4 regions of the Saliniramus sp. genome follow, and region 3 is predicted to be linked to each of the others. Evidence: predicted binding sites of a transcription regulator. Region 3 holds the regulator's gene; each other region holds the start of a gene.
What was found. Region 3 encodes LexA, which represses DNA repair genes until DNA is damaged. Its sites were predicted from a motif close to TGTTCNNNNTGTGTTCNG; they were not measured.

Region 1 (5,869 bases), on a different contig from region 3:
TGCGTTTCATTCACCAACCTCCCTGGTTCTCAGTCGGTTCCTTGGGAAGATCGGGCAACCCCCGCCACTCCCGATCAGGAAACAACTGCTTTTAGATTGTCCTTAGGCTCACCCATCGCGATACGCGTGTCAATGCGGCAATGCGTATTTACATATATTCGCATATCATGAGCCCTGTATTGAAGCGGTCGGCAGGCTTGGGTGATCGGACAAGCATGGCCGGTATCAGCAAGGCTCACGCATAGACCGTTTTGTGCCAAAGTATGCTGTATCGATTTTTGTGTGCGCTGCAAAATACTCTCGCATTTCCGGATTCACAAGCTTTGCAGAGCTCCTGGAATCTGATTTCCGTCCTCTTTAATGGGGGTGATTATTGTGCATTGCAGGACAATGAAAAATTTCTTCTAATCGCCGCATGGCGCTTGCGACCCGGCATCGGGCATGCACAATCTCATGGCGCAATGGCGTGATCACTGCCGCGTCGCGCCCGCTTTCCGCAGATCGCCTTTCCGGTCGGTCGCTTCCGCATCGCTTGCAATTCGGACAACCATGATTCTCGTATGTGGTGAAGCGTTGGTCGATCTTCTCGTCGATCCGCAAGGCGCGGAGCTCGCGGCGCAACCGGTGCCGGGCGGATCGGCTTTCAACTGTGCCGTGGGCCTCGCGCGCCTTGCCGCCGAGAACGGTATCGCGGCGGGCTATCTCGGCGGTCTCTCCGCAGACGTGTTCGGTCGGTGGTTGCGCGCGCGCCTGCATGCGGAAGGCGTGTTGCCGGCATCGGCGACCGAGAGCGTCCATCCCACGCGTATCGTCGCCGTTTCACGTGATGCCACCGGCGAGCCGGCTTACGGGTTCTACGGCGACCGGGTGGCCGATCTGGACCTGCCCGCCGATGCGCTGATGCTTTGCGATGATTCACCCGTGCGGGCGCTGGTCCTCGGCTCCTTTCCGATCGCGCTGGAGCCCGCCGGTGACGCCTTGCGCCGTCTCGTGTCGCGCGAAGCGGGCCGGCGGCTGATCAGCCTCGACCCCAATCTGCGCTCGGCGCTCACGCCCCCCGACGCGGTCTGGCGCGGTGCCTTCGAGGCCTGTCTGGCGAAGGCCGATATCGTCAAGGCGAGCGCGGCGGATGTCGCGACGGGTTACGGTGATGCGCATGGCTTTGCGGCGCGGGCGCTCGCCGATCACGCCTCCGCCGGCCCCGCCCTCGTGGTCGTCACCGAGGGCGGGGCCGGTGCGCGACTGCATCATCGTGATTTCAGCCTCACCGTGCGCCCGCCGCAGGTGACGGTCGTCGATGCGGTGGGCGCCGGCGACAGTTTTCACGCCGCATTTCTGGCGGCTTTAGCCCGCTACGGTCCCTTTGATCGCGCGGGCCTCGCGGCTTGCGGCGCGGATGCCCTGCGCTTCCCGCTCGCCTATGCCGCGAGCGCGGCGGCGCTGACCTGCACCCGTGCCGGCGCCGACCCGCCCGATCACGCATCGATCATGCAACATATTGGCGATGCGGTCGTTTCATAACTGGATCTGATTGCGCAAGAGGCAGCCTGATGGCGAAACAGCTGAGTCCGAGGGATCCGAACTGGTGGCGCCACGCCGTGGTCTACCATATCTACCCGCGCTCTTTCCTCGACAGCAACGGGGACGGGATCGGTGATCTCGCCGGCATCACCGCGCAGCTGGATTATGTGGCGGATCTGGGTGCGGATGCGATCTGGGTCTCGCCGTTCTTCGTCTCGCCCATGGAGGATTTCGGTTACGATGTGGCCGATTATTGCGATGTCGATCCGATCTTCGGCACGCTCGCCGATTGCGATACCCTGATCGCGGCGGCGCATGAGCGGGGCCTGCGCGTGATCATCGATCTGGTGCTCTCGCACAGTTCGAACCGCCATTCATGGTTTCGCGAGAGCCGCTCAAGCCGCGACAACGCCAGGGCGGACTGGTATGTCTGGGCCGATCCCAAGCCGGACGGCACCCCGCCCAACAACTGGCTGTCGATCTTCGGCGGGCCGGCCTGGGAATGGGATTCGCGACGCAGGCAGTATTATCTGCACAATTTCCTCGCCTCCCAACCGGATCTGAACTTCCACAATCCTGAGGTTCGTGACGCCGCGCTCGACGTGGCCCGGTTCTGGCTCGATCGCGGTGTCGACGGGTTCCGGCTCGACGTGGTCAATTTCTATTTTCACGACGCGGAACTGCGCGACAATCCGCCCCTGCCGCAGGAGCACGCCGTGGCGGGGCTGGCGCGCACAAACCCTTACGCCTATCAGGATCACGTCTATTCCAAGACACGCCCGGAGAATCTCGCCTTTCTGGAGGATCTGCGCAGGCTCACCGATCGCTATCCCGGAGCGGCGATGTTCGGCGAGATCGGGCCCGACCGCGACGTCATGGCGACCACGGCCGCCTATACCGAGGCAGGCCGGCGGCTGCATATGGCCTATTCCTTCGAATTGCTCTCCGCCCCCTTCATGGCGCAGGCGATCCGACGGGTGGTGGAGGAGGTCCGCGGTGCCATCGGCACGGGCTGGCCCTGCTGGGCGCTGGCCAATCACGACGTCGTGCGCGCGGTCACGCGGCTGCAACTCGAAGCCGACCCCGATGCCGGAGCGGCCCTCGTCGCAGCGCTCGTGACCAGCCTCGGCGGCGGCTCCTGCCTGTATCAGGGGGAGGAACTCGGCCTTGAGGAGGCAGTGATTGCGCCCGAGGACATGCAGGATCCCTACGGCATCCGGTTCTGGCCCGACCAGCCGGGGCGCGACGGCTGCCGCACGCCAATGCCCTGGCATGCGGGCGCGCCGCAGGCCGGGTTCAGCGCCGGCACGCCCTGGCTGCCGATCCCGCACGTGCATCTTTCGCGCGCGGTCGACCAGCAGGTGGAGGAGCCCGATTCCGCGTTCGCGCGGGTGCGGCGTTTCCTGCACTGGCGGCGCAACGAGCCGGCCATGCGCGAGGGCGGGCTGCGCTTTCTCGATGCGCCGGAACCGATCCTCGCATTCCTGCGCGAGAAGGACGGCGAGGGCATTTTCTGCCTGTTCAATCTGAGCACGCAGGCGCAGAGGCTGACGCGGGATGGTCTCGCCGTCGCCGTGCCCCAAGGATTGGGCGCACCGGTCGCGCTGCGCGGATTTGAGGCTCAGGCTTTGCCCGATGGCGGTCTCGGCCTGTCGCCGTTCGGCGTCGCACTGTTTCGGACGCCGGCGTAGCGGCGCACGTCTTTGGCTGCACCGGGATGAGACGGGGCCAGGCGCATGGCTGTCCGGGGGTTGCCATTGGAACGAACATATGCAGAACATGAATCTGGACCGGGTTTGAAATTCCGATGGGGACAGGGCCCGGGACGTCTTGTCGTTTGGTGCGGCAGGCGTCAGAACGAAGGTAACAGGCGTCAACGGATCGAAGGAGGCTCGGATGGCGGGCAGCGTGAACAAGGTCATAATCGTCGGCAATCTGGGCCGCGATCCGGAGGTGCGGCGCACCGGCAATGGCGATCCCGTCGTCAATCTGCGCATCGCGACCTCCGAGACCTGGCGCGACAAGCAGAGCGGTGAGCGGCGCGAGCGCACCGAATGGCATTCCGTGGTGATCTTCAACGAGCCGCTCGGGCGCATTGCCGAGCAATATCTGAAGAAGGGCACGAAGGTTTATATCGAGGGCCAGCTCCAGACGCGCAAATGGCAGGACCAGAGCGGCGCCGATCGCTATTCGACGGAGATCGTGCTGCAGCGTTACCGCGGTGAACTCACCATTCTCGATTCCCGCGGCGGCGGCGGCGGTGGTGGGGGTGAGCGTGATGACAGTGGTTATGGCGGTGGGGGCGACGAGTTCGGTCGCTCCTCGCCGATGGAAAACCGTCCCGCTCGCGCCGGTTCCGGCGGCGGTGGCTCCGGTGGCAGTGGCAGTGGCGGCGGTTCGCGCTACGATGATCTCGACGACGACATCCCGTTCTGACATCCGGGCGGGTCAGCCATGAAGGTAAGCGATGGGACCGGCGAGTGCTTGTGCTGATCGCGACGCGCGTTTCGATCTGCTCGCCCTCGGCGAGCCGCTGATCGAGTTCAACGCCGATGCAAGCGATGATCGCTGCCTGCGCGGTTTCGGCGGCGACGTCTCCAATGTCGCCGTTGCGGCGGCGCGGCTCGGGGCACGGACCGGCTTTCTCGGCGCGCTCGGCGCGGATGCCTTCGGCGACGACATCATGGCGCTCTGGGCGCGTGAAGGGGTGGATACGGCCTGCGTGCGGCGCGATCCGCAGGCGCCGACGGGGGCCTATCTCGTTGAACATGGCGGCGCACAGGGGCACCGCTTCGCCTATCTGCGCGCGTCCTCGGCGGCAACGCACTACGCACTCGACGATGCGGCCCGCGCCGCGCTGGCGCGCACGCGCCTCCTGCATCTCTCGGCGATCAGTCAGGGGATTTCGCTCGCGGCCTGCGATACCGGTTTCGAGGCCATGGCTCTGGCGCGCGAGGCCGGTGCACGCATCGCCTATGATACCAATCTGCGCCTTGCCCTGTGGCCGCTGCCGCGCGCCCGCGCGATCATCCGTGAGGCTTTGCGGCTGTGCGACATCGCATTGCCCGGTCACGAAGATGCCGCGAAGATTTTCGGCACGCGCGATCCCGAGGCTCTGGTCGATCATTGTCTGGAGGGTGGTTGCGCCATCGTCGCGATGACACTGGGCGCGCAGGGCGCGATCATCGCCACGCCGCATGCGCGCCGCCGCATCCCGGCTTTTCCGGTCACGGCGCGCGATGCGACGGGGGCCGGCGATGCCTTCGATGCAGCCTTCCTGGTGCATCTTGGGGAAACCGGCGATCCTTTCGCCGCCGGGCACTATGCCTGTATTGCTGCCGCGCTGTCGACCACGGGATACGGCGCGATCGCGCCCTTGCCCGGTCGCGGGGCGGTTGACGCTGCCCGCGCGGCTTTGTCCGCTGACGGGGACGGCTGAGCCGCTGACGAGCGGGCCGCGTTGCGGTCGGGCAGAGCCGACCCGCGATGACCGGGTTTGTGCCGACTTTCGATCTTCGCCAGCGCGTGGCATGTTGCAGTGCAATGCGGCAAGTGTGATCACGCGTCGCGGGATCCCGTTGCCGGATCGCACGATCATCGCGGAACTCTTTCGCGCCCTGCCGCGTCTTCGCAGCAAGCGTGCTACAGATTGATGACGGAGAGCCCATGTCCGAGAAAACCGCGCATGCCGATCAGGAATCCCCTGAGCAAGCCCATATCGCTGCGGAATCCAACAGCGGGCAACCGCCACGATCCACCGGTTCCGGTGCCGACGGCAATCCGGAGCGCACGGATATCGACGCGCGCAAATGGCATGCCGAGTCCATCGATGACACGCTGCGGGCGCTGGATGTCGATGCGGATGCGGGGCTTTCGCAAGAGGCGATCGCGCAGCGCCGCGAGAGCTTCGGCCGCAACCAGCTTTCCCAGGGCGCCCAGCGCACCACGTTGCAGCGCTTCATCAGCCAGTTCGACAATCTCTTCATCTATCTGCTGCTCGTCGCCGGCGTGATCACCGCACTGCTCGGCGAATGGCTCGACAGCGGCGTCATCTTTGCCGTCGTCCTGATCATCGCCATTATCGGCTTCATTCAGGAAGGCCGCGCCGAGCAGGCGCTGGAGAGCGTACGCGACATCCTCTCCAGCGACGCCTTCGCTCGGCGCGGGGGCAGGAAGCGCAAGATCGACGCGGAGGAGCTCGTCCCCGGCGATATCGTCCATCTCGAAGCCGGTGACCGTGTGCCCGCCGATCTGCGGCTGATCAGGATCAGGAACCTGCAGACGCAGGAAGCGGCGCTGACCGGCGAATCGACCGCCGTCGAGAAGAAGACCGATCCGGTCGAGGAGA
Region 2 (5,231 bases), on a different contig from region 3:
CAGGCCCTCGCGGGGGATGCCGATGGTCTGGATGGTCTTGAGGCCCTGACGTGCGAGCGAATTCGCGAGATCCGTCGCGCCCGTATAATCATCGGCTACGGCGCCGAGCGCCAGCCCTGCGGATGCATCCTGCGCCACGCGCTTCTCCCCTTCCTCGCCGGCCCTTGCTGCGGCCTGTTCTGTATGACGACGTTAGCCATGAAAAAGGCCTGCCGCAACGTCACGGCAGGCCTGGATATGGCAGCTCCGCTCTTGGCGCGGATGCACGTTCGGATCAATCCGTGGTGCCGTCCTCGTTGAACTGCATCAGATAGGCCGTCAGATCGGCGATCTGCTGGTCGTTGCGCAGGCCGGCGAAGACCATGCGGGTGCCGGGAGTGACTTCGCGGGGATTGCGGATGTACTCGGCAAAATTCTCTTCATCCCAGACCTTGTCAATGTCGTCGAAAGCGGAAGAGAAGTTATAGCCCTCGACCTCACCTGCGGCACGCCCGAACAGGCCGTTCAACTGCGGGCCGACGGTGTGGCGGGCATTCTCGCCAACCATGTGGCAGGCGCGACACTGGTTGAAGACCCGCTGGCCGGCGGCAGCATCCTGCGCAGCGGCGGGGCTGGCGAAAGCGATCATCGGGAGTGCGGCGGCGGCGATGAGTAAACGCATGATTTTCTCCGGTTGTCTTTGTCTCGGCTCAGGCTTGTGCCAGGAATTGGGTGGTTCGCCGGGGGCGCGAGCGATTTTGTGGGCCCGTTCCACGACACTCGCACAGTCAACGCCGCGCGGCTGCCTTGGTTCGGACAAGTTTCAGAATGTGCAGTTTCTTTGATATAAATCAAGAGTGACGCGCGAGCACATCCCGCACCGCCTGCACGAGGTCCCCCTCCGCCACGGAGAACTGGGCCGGGCGCGCGGCGCGCCATTCCGCATTCGTCTCGATCGCGGTCGCCGCCTTCGCGCCCTCGATCAGATCCTTGATCTGCACTTCGCTGCGCGCGCGTTCATCCGAGCCCTGGATGATCACGCAGGGAGCACCGCGCCGGTCGGCGTATTTCATCTGCGCCTTCATGCCCGACGAGCCGAGATAGAGCTCGGCGCGGATACCGGCGCGACGCAATGCCGCGACGAAGTTCTGGTAATCGGCGATGTGCTCGCGCTCCATCACCATCACCACGACCGGCGCTTGCAGCGCCGTCTGCCTGAGAATCGGGCTGTCGACGAGTTGCAAAGCCGCGAGCAGCCGCGAGACGCCGATCGAGAATCCGGTTGCCGGAACCTGTTCGGAGCGGAAGCGCCCGACGAGCCCGTCATAGCGCCCGCCGCCGCCGACCGAGCCGAAGCGCACCGGCACGCCGTCCTCGTTCGTCACCTGGAAGGTGAGTTCTGCTTCGAAGACGGGGCCGGTGTAATATTCGAGGCCGCGCACGACGGAGGGGTCGATGATGACCTTGTCCGCGTATTCCGCCCCGGCGATGAGTGCTGCCATCTCGCGCAGTTCCGCGACGCCCTCGGCGCCGCGCTCCGAGCCTGCAATGACCGTGTCGAGATTGCCCAGCGTCTCCTGCGCATCAGCGCCACCGGCCGCTATGAAGGCGAGCACGCGGGCCGCCTGCCCCTCATCCAGCCCCGCACCCTTGGTATAATCCCCGCTGACATCCATCCGGCCCTCGCCGAGCAGGTCGCGCACGCCCTCGGCGCCGATCTTGTCGAGCTTGTCGATGGCGCGCAAAACCGTCAGCCGCTGGCCGGCCTTGTCGTCGCCGCCGAGCCCGATCGCTTCCATCACGCCGTCGAGAATCTTGCGGTTATTGACCTTGATGACGTACTGGCCGGCGAGGCCGAGCGCTTCCATCGTATCGGCGGCCATCATGCAGATCTCGGCATCGGCTGCGACGGAGGCCGCGCCGACGGTATCGGCGTCGAACTGCATGAATTGCCGGAAGCGGCCGGGGCCGGGCTTCTCGTTGCGGAAGACCCAGCCTGAGCGGTAGGAGCGGTAGGGCTTGGGCAACGCGTCGAAATTCTCCGCCACATAGCGCGCGAGCGGCGCGGTGAGGTCGTAGCGCAGCGAGAGCCATTGCTCGTCATCATCCTGGAAGGAGAAGACGCCCTCGTTAGGGCGGTCCTGATCGGGCAGGAACTTGCCGAGCGCATCGGTATATTCGATCAGCGGCGTCTCGACCGCCTCGAAACCATAGAGCTCGTAGACCTCGCGGATCTTCTCCAGCATCCGGTGCGACGCTGCGAGATCGCGCGGACTGCGATCGGTGAGGCCGCGCGGCAGGCGGGCCTTGAGCTTGTCGGATTTCTTCTTGTCGGCTTTGGATTTGCCGGCGGATTTCTTCTCGTCCGGATTGGACATCACGTGCGTTTTCCCAAAGATGCGAGACGGATGCGCGGGTGGTAGCGCGCGAACCCGGCAGCCGCAAGGCGGTTTCGTCGAAGACGTGTAGATTGTTCATTGTTTGTTCGGTTTTCTTGCTTAAACTGCGCGCATGAGCGAGATTGCATTCCGATTCGGCGAATTTGCCGTCACATGGCGCGAGGTGGCGCTCGCGGGGTTCTTCCTCGCCGTGCTGGTCGTGATACGGCTGACGCGCCCCGCCCGCGAGCGGCATCTGGCGCAACAGGTGGAGGAGATGGCGCGCGTTCAGGCCGAGATGGCCGGGCGCGTGCAGAGCTTCACCGACGTGTTCGGCGCCCGCCAGGGTGATTTCGCCCGCATGCTCGGGGAGCGGATCGATCGCGGGACGCATGTCCAGAACGAGACGCTCGGGCGGCTGAACGAACGGCTCGCTGTCATTGATGCCGCGCAGGCCAATCTTACGGAGCTGACGGGGCAGGTGGCCGGGCTGCAGCGCATCCTCTCCAACAAGCAGGCGCGCGGCGCCTTCGGGCAGGGGCGGATGGAGGCGATCGTGCGCGATGCGCTGCCCGCCGACGCCTATGCCTTCCAGCCGACGCTTGGCAACGGCACCCGGCCCGACTGTACCATACGCCTGCCGGGGGACCATCGCCCGCTGGTCGTGGATGCGAAGTTTCCGCTCGAGGCCTTTTCCGCCTTCCGCGAGGCGCGCGGGCCCGAGGCGCGCACGCGCGCCTCGCAGAAGCTGCGCGGCGATATCGGCACGCATATCAAGGACATCGCCCAGAAATATCTGATCGCCGGCGAAACCCAGGATGTGGCGATGATGTTCGTGCCCGCAGAGTCGCTGCATGCGGATCTGCAGGAGCATTTCGAGGATCTGGTGCAGCGCGCCTATCGCGCCCGGGTGATGATCGTCTCGCCCTCGCTGCTGGTCCTCGCCATCCAGGTCATGCAGGGGCTCGCCCGCGATGCGCGGATCCGGGAGGAAGCGCAGGTGATCCAGCGCGAGGTCGGGCGCCTCGTTGCGGATGTGACGCGGCTCGGTGAGCGGGTCGAGCGGCTTGACCAGCATTTCCGGCAGGCGCAGGAAGATGTCGGGCAGATACGGATCTCGTCGGAGAAAATCACCCGGCGCGGGCAGCGCATCGAAAATCTGGAATTTGCCGAGGAGGGGAGCGAGCAGAGCGACATGTTCAGCGCGCCGGCGGTATTGTCACGGGGGCGGCGCAACGGCTGAGGGGATCACAGGCTCTTTTCCATATAGACCCGCGCAAAGCCCTTCTCCCGGGTCAGCCCGGTCTCCCGATAGCCAAGGCGGGCATAGAGCGCGCGGTTCTCGTGCATTTTCTCGTGGGTGTAGAGCGTGATCATGTCATAATCTGCCTGCCGCGCGGCGTCTTCTGCGAAGGCCATCAGGGCCCGCCCGTAGCCGCGCCCGCGTGCGCGATCCGCCACGGCGACATTGTCGAGCAGGAAGCGTGCTTCATCGGCGATCAGCACGATGAAACCGGCCACGCCTTCATCGTCGCACAGGCAATGCACCCGCCCTGCCGCGATCTGCGCGGCGTAATCGTCGAGCATCGGCCCGGGTTTCTTACCGAGCCGCTCGATATAAGGACTGTAGGCCGCCTCGACGATCGCGTTGACGGCAGGGAGGTCGGCGGGAACGGCAGCGCGTATGGTCGGGAGTGGCTCGCTCATCAGGTCATCCAAACCGTCTGCCGATCCGCGCAAGCTCGCCGTTAAATGCGCCAAGCTCCTCCGCGAGTGCGGCATGCATGGAGGCGGCCACCTCCGGATATTCCTCAAGCACGCGCCTGATCAGGCTGACGGAGAGCCGCAGCACGACGGAAGGCGCCCGCGCCGTCGCGGTGGCCGGGCGATGCCCGCGTATGAACAGGGCCGTCTGGCCGATCAGATCCCCGCGCTTCGCGACCAGATCGGGTTTGCCGCCGCCCGTATCGAGCCCGATCTCGCCCTCGGTGACGATGTAGCCCGCATCCGAGCGATCACCCTTGCGAAACAGCACATCGCCCTGCCGCAGCCGGCGCTTGTCAGCCGCGAAGGCGAGCAGGCGCAGCGCGTCGCGTTCCAGCAGCCCCAGAAGCGGGGCCTGAGCCAGCATGGCGATGTCGTCGTCGAGCGACATGGGGTATCCGATCCGCCCCTCAGGGCACGAGCTTGTAACCGCCGCCCTCGGTCACCAGCAGCGAAGCGGAGGAGGGGTCCGGCTCGATCTTCTGGCGCAGGCGGTAGATATGCGTCTCCAGCGTATGCGTGGTGACGTTGGCATTGTAGCCCCAGACTTCCGCCAGCAATGTGTCACGCGGCACCACCTGCTGATCCGCGCGGTAGAGAAAGCGCAGGATGGCGGTTTCCTTCTCGGTGAGCTTCAGCTTGGAGCCGCTTTCCGTGACCAGCAATTTGGCGCCCGGCTTGAAGCTGTAGGGACCGATCTGAAACACGGCATCCTCGCTCGCCGCATATTGACGCAGCTGCGCGCGGATGCGCGCGAGGAGGACGGCGAATTTGAAGGGTTTGGGCACGTAATCATTCGCGCCGGCTTCAAGCCCCAGTACCGTATCCGAATCGGAGCCCTGCGCTGTCAGCATGATTATAGGCGAACGGAAACCGTGCTTTCGCATCAGTTTCACCGCCTCGCGTCCATCCATGTCGGGCAGGCCGACATCCATGATGGCGAGGTCGATCCGCTCGTTGCGCACCGTGTTCATCGCTGCACTGGCATTCTCGGCAGTGGCCACGTCGAACTCCTCGTGCAAGGCGAGCTGCTCGGCAAGGGTCTCGCGCAGATCGTGATCATCATCCACGACGAGAAGGCGGTGAGCTTTCGACATCAGACACTATCCT
Region 3 (5,869 bases):
TGCGCTGGCTCGCCGCCGGCATGCTTGGCATTCTCACCACCACCATCATCGCGACCATCGCAACCGGCCCGTTCGCCGCCTATCATTTCCAGATCGCCAATCCCTATGGTCTGATCGGCAATGCCCTGGCTTTGCCCATCGTCTCGCTCGTGGTGATGCCGGCGGGCGTGATCGGCGTATTCCTGATCGGCTTCGGCCTTGACCATTTCGCCTGGCAGGTGATGGGCTTCGGCATTGCCAGGGTGCTCGACGTGGCCCATTTCGTCGCCGGTTTCGAAGGGTCGAACCTGCCCGTCGCCGCTTTCGGCAACGGGGCGCTGGCGCTGATGGTGATCGGTTTGCTCATGGCGACGCTCTTCGTCTCGCCGCTGCGACGGCTGGCGGTGATCCCGGCAGGCATCGGCTTCGCGCTCGCCATGACACCGGATCGGCCCGATCTCTATGTCGATCGCAACGGTGCGGGCGCCGCAATCAGGGGCGCGGATGGCAGGCTCGTGCTGCTGGGCCGTCCGAGCACCTTCGTCACCGCGCAATGGCTGAAGGCCGATGGCGATGCGCGGCTGATGACGGATGCGCCGGAGGACTCCGACGCGTCCCTGCATGCGGGCGTGAACTGCGATCCCCTCGGCTGCACCAAGGCTCTGGTCGGCGGGCATGCAGTCGCTTTCGTGATGGATGCGCGCGCCTTCAGGGAGGATTGCGCACGCGCGGCCATCGTCATCACACCGCTGGAAGCCCCGCCCTCATGCGCGGCGCCCCGCGTGATCGATCGCATGACGCTGCAGCGGCATGGTGCAGTCAGTGCGCATTTCGCCGAGAATTTCGGTGCGGATGCGACGCAATTCGCGGCCATGCCGGACGCACCTGCGGAGAGTGGAGAGCCATTCGAGCCGCAGATCGCCGGTTCCGGGGCCGAAGATCCCGATTCCGGGAATGCGCCGGCGGGAGTGGCGCGGTTCGACGGCGATGTTGAACGCCAAGGCGCTGACACAGAACCGGAGCGAGGGATGATCCGGGAAACGACCGGTGGGATGCCTGGGGGGAGTACCTGGGAGAGGCGCGGCGACGGGCGTGGGGATAGGCTTGGTGAGAGGCTAGGTGAGAGGCTAGGTAAGAGGCTTGGTAAGAGACCTGACGGTGGCCGTAGCGGTGGCATAGCCGGGACGGATGTGGGGACGGATAGCGTTGCGGACGCTCCTGATGCCGATCCGATCAGGCGCTTTACGGGCGTGCGCCGCGCGAACGAAACCCGCCCCTGGCTCTTGCGCAACACCGATGACTGAGCCCGCGACGACCGCGCGATCCGACCCAACCTGATCGGCGGAAGCCCTGAAGCTGCGGGCGGCATGCGCCGCGCCAGCACGACGCGCCCGGATCAGCGTGTAGAACAAGGGCTCATCAGCTGGCGCCTCCCCTTACCCGGGCGGAGGCGGCGCGGGCGCTGCTCTCAATAACGGCGCACCAGCGAAACCAGCCGCCCCTGAATCTGGACGCGATCAGGCCCCAGCACGCGTGTTTCATAGGCCGGATTCGCCGCCTCGAGCGCAATGGATGAGCCGCGTCGCCGGAAGCGTTTCAGGGTCGCCTCCTCCGCATCAATCAGCGCAACGATGATATCACCGGTATTGGCAACATCCTGGCGGCGGATGACGACGATATCACCGTCGAGAATACCCGCTTCGATCATCGAATCGCCGCGCACTTCCAATGCGTAATGCTCGCCGCCGGTGATGAAATCGGGCGAGACCGCGATGGTATGCATCGGATTCTGGATCGCCGAAATCGGCGTGCCCGCCGCAATGCGCCCCATGACGGGGATGTTCACCGCACGCTCGTAATCCTCATCGGCGAGGGGATTGGGAATATCGGCGTCATCCGCAAGACTGCCATGCCGCGCATCGTTGCGATCACGCCCCTTGTCGCCCGCTCCCTTGTGGCCCGCTCCCGTGCCGCCCTCGACCTTGCCGCCTTCCATCTTGCCGCCCTCGACGACACTGGGCGAGAAGCCACCGCGCCCGGTGCCGGCAGCGGAACCGGCACCACCGAGCGGACGCTGCAATGCCTCGGGCATGCGCAGAATTTCCAGCGCGCGCGCGCGATACGGCAGCCGCCGGATGAAACCACGCTCTTCCAGCGCCGTGATCAGACGGTGGATGCCGGATTTCGACTTCAGATCCAGCGCATCCTTCATTTCGTCAAAGGATGGCGGCACGCCCGATTCGCGCATGCGTTCATGGATGAAGGTCAGCAATTCGTGCTGCTTACGCGTGAGCATGGTTCCGCCTTGCGATTCGAGATCAAACAAATCACGAACACATTACGGGTTCCCACTGTGTTCCGCAAGTCTCACCTGCCCGATATTATGCATTTTTCGCGAAAAACAATTCAAGATCACAAAACAGAAACAGCCCGGGATTGCACTTCTGTTGATTGCCACACCAGTTTCATCGACGCAGGCGTTCATTCCGGCTTTGAAGAATGCGCATTCGATTCTATTCTGGTTGGATGAATGACAGCCCAGCAGCCTCCGCCACGATCAGCCTCGACCCACCGATGACCGGTGACGCCCCCGCCTTCACCGGCACCGCTGCCGTGCGCCGGCATCTGTTTCAGGCGCTGGTCGACGCGAAAATCGCCTTTGGCGGCAAGACCGTCATCCTCGAAGACGCCCAGCGTCAGCCGCTGACCTATAGCCGCCTCGTGATCGGAGCGCTCGCCCTCGGGCGCAAGCTCGTTGCGGATACGCAACCGGGCGAGCGGATCGGCGTGTTCCTGCCCAGTGTCCAGGCCACGGCCGTCACCTTCTTCGGTCTGCACGCCTTCGCCCGTGTACCGGCGATGCTGAATTTCACCTCCGGCCCCGCCAATCTGAAAGCCGCCTGCGAGATCGCCGCGATCGGCACCATCGTCACGTCGCGCAAGTTCATCGACGAAGGCAAGCTCGACGATGCTCTCGCGGCGATCGCGCCGGGGCGACGGGTGATCTATCTCGAAGACATACGCGATCAGGTCAGCAGCCTCGACAAGGCGCGCGCGGCAGCCGAGAGCCTGTTCGCCGGAGCGCTGGCGAAGCGATCCGGGCCGACACCGGATGACGAGGGGGTGATCCTCTTCACCTCGGGCTCCGAGGGCAAGCCGAAGGCCGTCGTGCTCTCGCATGCCAATCTTCTGTCGAATGCCGGCCAGGTGATGCAGCATGCCGAAGGCGTGCTCAGCCGGGACGACATCTTCTTCAACCCGTTGCCGGTGTTCCATTCCTTCGGCCTGACGGCGGGACTGATCCTGCCCGTGATCCATGGCATCCGCGCCTTCCTCTATCCGAGCCCGCTGCATTACAAGCAGGTGCCGAAGCTGATCGAGAGCGCGAAGGCGACCTTCCTGCTCGCCACGGATACTTTCCTCCAGGGCTATGCCCGCGCCGCCGGCGATGTCGATATGTCCTCGATCCGCTATATCGTCGCCGGGGCCGAACGTGTGCGCGAGGAGACGCAACGGCTGTGGAAGCGTTACGACGCAATGATCCTCGAGGGTTATGGCGCGACGGAATGCGCCCCGGTCATCGCCTGCAATCTGCCCCAGCGTCACCGTCACGGCTCGGTCGGCCCCTTCCTGCCGGGCATCCGCTGGAAACTGACGCCCGTGGAGGGCATCAAGCGCGGCGGACGGCTTTCGATTGCCGGCCCCAACGTCATGGCCGGCTATATCGATCCGGATGATCCCACGCGGCTGATCCCGCCGGAAGACGGCTGGCACGATACCGGGGACATCATCCTGATCGAGGACGGTTTCGTCACGATTCGCGGACGCGCCAAGCGCTTCGCCAAGATCGGCGGCGAAATGATCTCTCTGGCTGCCGTCGAGACGATGATCCAGGAATTGTGGCCCGACGACACCCATGTGGTCGTGGCCCTGGCAGACGAGCGCAAGGGCGAGCAGCTCGTTCTCGTCACGGAGAAAGCCGATGCCGATCGCGAAGCGGTGGTCGAGCATGGCCGCGACAAGGGCTTTTCCGATCTCTGGCTGCCGCGCGCGGTGCTGGTGGCGCAAATTCCTGTTCTCGGATCGGGCAAGATCGATTATGCCGGAACCGAAGCGCTGGCGGGAAAGCTGCGCGCGATGATGTAGGGGCGGGCGGGCGCGCCCGATCGGAGCCGGTATGACCCTTTTTGAAGCGGCGCTTCTTGGAATCGTCCAGGGCGTATTCATGTTCGTGCCGGTCTCGTCGACCGCGCATCTCGTGCTCACCCAGCATTTCCTGATCGCGCAGGGCTCGCAGATGCCGCCGCCCGAGAGCGCGCAAATGATCCTGTTCGACCTGATCGTGCATGTCGGCACGCTGGTCTCGATCATCGTGGTCTTCCGCAAGACGCTGGCACAGTTTCTCGGCGGCTCGATCATCGCCGCGCGCGAGATTGCGCTGGAGCGCCGGGCTTCGCCTCAGGCGCGTTTCCTGGTCTGGCTCTGGGCGATGGGGCTGCTCTCGGTCTTTGTCACCGGTGTGATGGGGCTCACCTTCCGCGACATGTTCGAGCGGGTCTTCGCCAATCCGGCCATCATCCCGATCACACTGGCCACGACGGGCGTGTTGCTCTGGCTGACCGACCGGCTGAAGCCACGCCGCTACGGGCTGAAGGATCTCGGCATCGGCATGGCGCTCACCATCGGCTTCGCCCAGGGGCTTGCGCTGATCCCCGGCATCAGCCGCTCGGGCATGACCATCATCGCCGCGCTGTTCGTCGGACTCAAGCGCAAGCGTGCGGCGGAGTATTCCTTCCTGATCGCCTTCCCCACCATCCTCGCCGCGACGCTGGTCCAGAGCGCCGAAGTGTATCTCAGCGGCGAAGCGCTGCGCATCAACTGGGCTGCCGCCAGCGTCGGTTTCGTCGTCTCGGCGCTCATCGGCACGATCGCGCTCCAGATCGTCCTGAAGCTGCTCTATCGTGCCAAACTGAAATACTTCTCCTTCTATCTCTGGGGCATGGCCCTGCTCGTCGCCTTCGGCGTGGTGGAATTCGGCAAGTGAGGCGAGAGCCTCACACTGCACGATCCCGCCCCGCTGCCCTGAAGCACGGGGAGCGCCCCCTTGATCAAGGCGACGTCACCAGCCTCGCGCGTCGACACCGGCGTTGAACCGCAACGCGCGGCTCACTCGGCGGCGCGCTGGCCTTGCTTGCGCCGGTTCTCGTCACGCAGACGCTCATCCGGCTTGATCAGCCTGAAGCGGCAGCTTTCACCGGGCGCCAGATCACGGTAATGTCCGCGATAGGCGAGTTTGATCGAACTGGCGCTGTAGGACCGGCTCTCGATGACGAGTGTTTCGTGGTTCACGTCGACATCGAGCACCTGCCGGCGATAGCGCAGGCGGACCCGGATGCGTTTGATCTCGTCAGGCAGGGCCGGGTCGAAATGCAGCGTGTTGCCGCGCATGTCGATGCCGACGAAACAGCGCTGCACGAGGTCGATCGTTCCTGCCATGGCGCCGGTATGGATCCCTTCCGGCGTGGTGCCGCCCTGCACATCGGCGATGTCGCTGTCGAGCGTATGCTGGAAATGCTTCCAGGAGCGCGGGCGATCGGAACGTGCCAGCACCCAGGCATGGGCGACGCCGCTGAGCGTCGAGCCGTGGGAGGTGCGCGCCATGTAATATTCGACGTTGCGCCTGAGATGCTCCGGCCCGAACGGATAACCCAGCCGTTCGAAGATCTGATAAAGTTCATCCGCCGTGAACAGATAGAACAGCATCAGCACATCGGCCTGTTTAGAAGCCTTGTACCGGTTCACCGCGTCGTCTTCCGCCTCCAGAATCCGGTCGAGGCGCTGGATGTCGCCGTATTTCTCGCGGTAGCCCTCCCAGTCGAATTCTTCCAGA
Region 4 (5,869 bases), on a different contig from region 3:
GTTGTTTTCCAACGATATCGAGCCGATCCGGATGCTCCGTGACTTCGGCCTCGGCCTGGTCGAGAGCCTGCCGCCGCTCAAGCGGTATTTCATCCGCGAGGCCTCTGGTCTGCGCGGGGCTGGTCCGCGCCTGCTACGGGGAGAGCGGCTGTAGCGCGCTCAAGGAAAGATGTGTCAAAGCGCCAACGCGCCCTGCGCATTGGCGGTACTGGCATTGATGGCTCAGGCCGCGATGATGGTAGGCATCAGAGTTGCTTTTCGCGCGAGGTTTTGACGATCATGGCACTCCATCATCCGCCTGCAGAAGGCGCGTGGGCGCGTATTGATGCGCGGGAGGCCGGGTTCGACCCCGCCGGGCTGGAGCGGATTGCGGCCTATCATCGTGCGCATGAATCGGAATGGCCGCGCAGCATGTATCATTCCAATGGTGAATATGTCGGTACGGCCTATATCGACGAGAAGCCCCCCTACAATACGGTGATCGGACCGGTGAAGGAACGCGGGCCGCCTGCCGGCATGTTGCTCAAGGGTGGTCGGATCGTCAAAGAATGGGGCGATATCGACCGCCCGGATATGACATTCTCCGTCGCGAAAAGCGTTCTCGGTGTGCTGGCGGGGCTCGCCGTCGCGCGCGGGCTGATCCGTTCGATCGACGACCGCGTCGCGGATTATGCCCTGGATGACGGGTTTGCCGGCGCGCACAACGCGCAGATAACCTGGCGTCACCTCCTCCAGCAGACCAGTGAATGGGAAGGCGCGCTCTGGGGCAAGCCCGATTCCGTCGATCGCAACCGGCAGGCCGGGCCCGGCGCAAACAATGCCGCCAAGGGCGATGACCGCGCGTTGAGCGCGCCGGGTAAGCATTGGGAATACAACGATGTGCGCGTGAACCGCCTGAGCCTGTCGCTGATGCAGGTCTTCCGGCAGCCTCTTCCGGAAGTGTTCGACGCGGCGATCATGGCGCCGATCGGCGCGCGCGACTGGATCTGGCACGGTTATTTCAATTCCACCGTCGAAATCGACGGGCGAGCGATGGAATCGGTCTCCGGGGGCAGTCACTGGGGTGGGGGGTTCCAGATCCCGACTACCGCCTTGGCCCGGTTCGGGCTCCTGATCGCCGGCGAGGGGTGCTGGCAGGGGCGGGAACTGGTGCCGCAATCATGGATCTCGCAGATGCTCACGCCCTGTCCGGTGTATCCGGTCTACGGATTCATGTGGTGGCTCAATACCGATGGCGCGCTGTATCCCTCCGCGCCCCATGATTCAGTCTTCGCGCTGGGTGCGGGCAACAACGTCATCTGGATCGATCGCGCAAACGATCTCGTCATGGTGGCCCGCTGGGTCCACAAGGCGCATATCGACGGCTTGATCGCGGTCGTGCGTGACGCGATGCGCTGAGCGGGCGCCGGCAGGCCGGCAAGCAAGCGCCACGTTCACGACGGCGAAGAAACGGAAAATGACCCGGTTCGGGCGGCGTTGTTGCGACGAGCCCGCGCGTGTGCGGCGATTCCGGAGGCGGCACGCCGTCAGCTTTCGTCACGCTGACGGCGTGCCACATCCGCGAAATCAGGCCTCGCCGTCATCCAGATCCTCGGCACTCGGCACCGCCTCGTCGAGGATGCGTTCGGCCAGCACGCCGGAATTCTGGCGTATGGTCGCCTCGATCTTTGCGGCGGTTTCCGGGTTTTCCTTGAGGAATGTCTTGGCGTTCTCACGCCCCTGCCCGAGCCGCTGGCTGTCATAGGAGAACCAGGAACCGGACTTGTCGACGATGCCACCCTTCACGCCGAGATCGACGAGCTCGCCGACCTTGGAGATCCCCTCGCCATACATGATGTCGAATTCGACCTGCTTGAAGGGCGGGGCGACCTTGTTCTTGACCACCTTGACGCGGACATTGTTGCCGATCGCCTCGTCGCGATCCTTCAGCGTCGAGATGCGGCGGATATCCAGGCGCACGGAGGCATAGAATTTCAGGGCGTTGCCACCCGTCGTCGTCTCCGGGCTGCCATACATCACACCGATCTTCATGCGGATCTGGTTGATGAAGATCACCATGGTCTTCGAGCGATTGATCGAGCCGGTGAGCTTGCGCAGGGCCTGCGACATCAGGCGGGCCTGCAGGCCGGGCTGGACATCGCCCATATCACCCTCGATCTCGGCACGCGGCGTCAGCGCGGCGACCGAATCGACGACCAGCACATCCACCGCGCCCGAGCGCACCAGCGTATCGGCGATCTCGAGCGCCTGCTCGCCGGTATCGGGCTGCGAGATCAGCAGATCGTCCAGATTGACGCCGAGCTTGCGGGCATAGATCGGATCGAGCGCGTGCTCGGCATCGACGAAGGCGCAGACACCGCCCTTCTTCTGGGCCTCCGCGATCGTATGCAGGGCGAGCGTCGTCTTGCCCGAGGATTCCGGCCCGTAGATCTCGATGACACGCCCGCGCGGCAGGCCGCCGACGCCCAGCGCGATGTCGAGGCCCAGCGACCCCGTCGAGACCGTTTCGATCTCCACGGGCTGCTGGCCCTTGCCCATGCGCATGATCGAGCCCTTGCCGAATGCGCGTTCAATCTGGGAAAGCGCCGCATCCAGCGCCTTCGTCTTGTCTTTATCCATGGAAGAACCTTCCACCAGTCTCAATGCGGACTGAACCATGACGGGCTTTCCTTATTGCATGGGTGAGCCAATGAACTCAACGCGGGTTTCAATTTAATGTACCAGTTATGTTCCCGCTGACAAGAAAAAAGAACATTCATCAAACAATTTGATTTTTCCTTATATATATCAAGGCGACTTCCTGCTCCCCGCAACCGCGCCCAGCCTGCCTCCGCTTCGGTCGGGCGGCCGGTGGCGCGCCGTCTTCTCCACAGGAAATCACGCGCCACCGACGCTAGGCAGAGTGGCTTTGCTCGTCTAAACAACTTTGGCGCGGACGCTGCCGGCAGCGCGACAGGAGAGGACGGGAAATGTCTGGAACGAATCGCAGCATCACCTTCGAATCGGGGCAGGGCCCGATCGTGGTGCTGGTGGAGCCGCAACTGGGCGAGAATATCGGCATGGCCGCCCGCGCCATGGCGAATTTCGGGCTCACCGAGATGCGCCTCGTGGCACCACGCGACGGCTGGCCGAGCGAAAAGGCGCGCGCCACCTCCTCCGGCGCGCTACATATCGTCGATGCCGCGCAAGTCTTCGACGACGTCACCGCCGCACTTCACGACGTTACCCTCGCGTTCGCCACCACGGCCCGCGAGCGTGGCCAGATGAAGCGCGTGCTCTCGCCGCAGGAGAGCATGCGCGAGGCCGTAGCCGAGTTTTCCGCCGGCGGGCGCGTCGCAATCCTGTTCGGACGTGAGCGCTCGGGCCTCGACAATGACGAGATCTCCCTGTGCGATGCGATCACGACCTTCCCGGTCAATCCCGCTTTCGCCTCGCTCAACATTGCCCAGGCGGTGCTGCTGACAGGCTACGAATGGTTTCGCACCGCCCATGGCGAGGCGCTGCCCTTCGAGGGCGAGATCCGTTCCCCGCGCGCCCCGCGTGCCATGGCCGCCTCGTTCTTCGATTATCTGGAGGAGGAACTCGACCGGGTCGAATTCTTCCCGCCCGACAAGCGCCCCTCGATGATGCGCAACCTGCGCGACGTCTTCCTGCGCCGCGATCTCACCGAGCAGGATGTGCGCACCCTGCGGGGCGCCATGCGCGCCCTGATCCTGCGCCGCCGCCGTGATGAAGCGCAGGGCCGCGACGAGGCCCCGGCGCCGGACGAGGCGTGATCGATTTCCCGACAGTGCCGGGCGACAAAAGGCTTGCGCTCGCGCATCGGGACGGTTAGATCACCCCCACCCGCAAGGTCACGGAGCGTAGCGCAGCCCGGTTAGCGCACCAGTCTGGGGGACTGGGGGTCGCAGGTTCAAATCCTGCCGCTCCGACCATTCATCAAATTAGCCTCGTGATGCAGAGCGGCTCTGCCCGGCTTGCTTCGACGTTTTCCAGGTACGCAGCCGACGCTGCTGACGGCATGGCTTCCTGGTCACCCGGCAAGGGTTTGCCGGAGATGATGCTGAAGTCAGACCAGTACCGTTTTCCGTGTTGTCGGAACCCGCAGATTGCGGTTCCGTTTTTGCAGACCAGTCATCGGCGCAATCAGCGCGGGCGATCGTTGCGCGATGCGCAGATCCGGGTGGATGCGGGAACAGCGTGGCCACGCAAGATTTCTCGCTCGGGATTTGGCCATTAAGAGATGCTGATTTTTATTATTATCGATTATAATTCCATAGAAAGATTTGCTGAATTGCAATTTCGGATTTCTTATTGAAAATAAAAACATCGTAATGATTGGGTTTTGCCTTTTTCAAATTACGCCATCTTCAGTTCTTTTATTTGGCACCACGACATATTTAACTGTTTTTTATGCTCCGCTTCCCAAGATGTCGCAGAGTTTCGACATCCGGAGATAATCAATGCGTTGGAACATCCTCGCTGCTTTCGCCATGACCGCCCTGGCGCCTTTCCCGGCCGTAGCACAGGGCGCACCACCCGATGCGGCGCGCCTGATCGACTCCGCCGTCATTGACGATGTGCGCAGTTGGCTCGAAACGGATATCGTGCGCCTGTCCGTGCAGAGTCAGAACGCCCGGTACGCTGATGTGGATTCGGCCCGGGTCGAGGCCCTTGATCAACAATGGGTCGCGGAACGCGATGCAGCGGACATGCCGCTCATCGCGGCAACGCTTTCCTCGCCCCTGTCGGTCTATCTCACCCGTGTGCAGGCACAGGCGCAGGGGCTCTATTACGAAGTATTCGTGACGGATGATAAAGGCCTCAATGTCGGCCAGAGCGCAATCACATCAGATTACTGGCAGGGCGACGAGGCGAAGTTTCAAAAAACCTTTCCGCTCGGTGCGGACGCGGTCTTCATCGACGAAGCCGAGTGGGATGGGGAGCTGAATATCTGGCGCGCCCAGCTCAATCTGACGATCGCGGATGAAGGCGGAAACCAGGCCGTCGGCGCCGCCACCATCGAAATCAACCTGACCGAGCTGATGCGGCGCCAGGCCGTCATCGGCGGCTGAACCAGCCGAGGGGCATGTCGTAATGTTCAATAATCTCTCCGTCACCAAAAAAGGCCTCGCCGCCTTCCTCGGCCTGGCGCTCGTCGGCATCATCGCCGGCATCATCTCATTCGATCGCGCAAGTGTTGCCGAACGCGCCATCATGCAGGCGACGGAAGCAAACATTCTAATGGTCGAGGGACGCACGGTCGAGGGGGCCATCATGAGTCAGGCTTTCTCTCTGCAAAGCTTCATTCTGACCGGCGACCGCAGCCGCCTCGCTGCCTTCGAAGCCGGTGTGCCCGAGATACAGACCGATTTCGAAACCCTCGCCGAAGGAGCGCAGGCACTCGATCCGCAACTCGCCGGACCGGTGGCGCAGGCGAAAGCCAGCTGGGATTCCTGGCGCGAGAACTATGTCGCCCCGCAAATCGAGCGCATGCGCGATCCGATGACGGTTGATCTGGCGCGCGCAGTCGCCGGCTCCGTCGATGCCGAGGCGCGTTTCGAGCAGATGCGCACGGATGTTGGCATGGTCGAGGCTGAAATCGCCGCCGTCAGCGCCGCGCTCGTCGAAGCCCAGCAGCGCGCACTTGCCGTCGTCAAGGGCATGGGAATCGGCGCGTCCTTGCTGATTGCCCTTGTTGCGATCGGCTTTGCTTATCTCAATTTCGCGACGATCTCGCGTCCGCTCGCACGTCTGGCCGATACCACACAGCGTCTTGCCAACGGCGATCTCGATGTGCAACCCAATGTCAGCGCGCGCAGTGACGAGATCGGCATGATGAGCAAGGCGCTCCAGGTCTTCCGCGAAA

Region 1: the regulator LexA is predicted to act here: its motif matches at 3,284-3,301, upstream of VKP01_RS01625 (single-stranded DNA-binding protein).
Region 2: the regulator LexA is predicted to act here: its motif matches at 2,451-2,468, upstream of VKP01_RS06390 (DNA recombination protein RmuC).
Region 4: the regulator LexA is predicted to act here: its motif matches at 2,717-2,734, upstream of recA (recombinase RecA).

The regions. Positions count from the first base shown of each region.
Region 1 covers NZ_DATGCW010000033.1:14-5,882, reverse strand. Annotated here, with positions in the region: gene VKP01_RS01640 (ABC transporter substrate-binding protein) at 1-10, opposite strand, end outside; gene VKP01_RS01635 (PfkB family carbohydrate kinase) at 550-1,521, shown strand; gene VKP01_RS01630 (alpha-glucosidase family protein) at 1,551-3,212, shown strand; gene VKP01_RS01625 (single-stranded DNA-binding protein) at 3,418-3,957, shown strand; gene VKP01_RS01620 (sugar kinase) at 3,989-4,960, shown strand; partial or broken gene VKP01_RS01615 (HAD-IC family P-type ATPase) at 5,188-5,869, shown strand, end outside.
Region 2 covers NZ_DATGCW010000128.1:170-5,400, forward strand. Annotated here, with positions in the region: partial or broken gene VKP01_RS06375 (four-carbon acid sugar kinase family protein) at 1-138, opposite strand, end outside; gene VKP01_RS06380 (cytochrome c family protein) at 275-661, opposite strand; gene hisS (histidine--tRNA ligase) at 831-2,357, opposite strand; gene VKP01_RS06390 (DNA recombination protein RmuC) at 2,491-3,600, shown strand; gene VKP01_RS06395 (GNAT family N-acetyltransferase) at 3,606-4,064, opposite strand; gene VKP01_RS06400 (cyclic nucleotide-binding domain-containing protein) at 4,069-4,512, opposite strand; gene VKP01_RS06405 (response regulator transcription factor) at 4,532-5,218, opposite strand.
Region 3 covers NZ_DATGCW010000205.1:2,583-8,451, reverse strand. Annotated here, with positions in the region: partial or broken gene VKP01_RS09415 (ComEC/Rec2 family competence protein) at 1-1,283, shown strand, start outside; gene lexA (transcriptional repressor LexA) at 1,448-2,275, opposite strand; gene VKP01_RS09405 (AMP-binding protein) at 2,506-4,125, shown strand; gene VKP01_RS09400 (undecaprenyl-diphosphate phosphatase) at 4,157-5,023, shown strand; gene VKP01_RS09395 (glycoside hydrolase family 65 protein) at 5,146-5,869, opposite strand, start outside.
Region 4 covers NZ_DATGCW010000081.1:17,875-23,743, forward strand. Annotated here, with positions in the region: gene VKP01_RS03825 (FAD-dependent monooxygenase) at 1-154, shown strand, start outside; gene VKP01_RS03830 (serine hydrolase domain-containing protein) at 280-1,398, shown strand; gene recA (recombinase RecA) at 1,567-2,658, opposite strand; gene VKP01_RS03840 (RNA methyltransferase) at 2,970-3,776, shown strand; tRNA gene VKP01_RS03845 (tRNA-Pro) at 3,858-3,935, shown strand; gene VKP01_RS03850 (hypothetical protein) at 4,464-5,075, shown strand; gene VKP01_RS03855 (methyl-accepting chemotaxis protein) at 5,098-5,869, shown strand, end outside.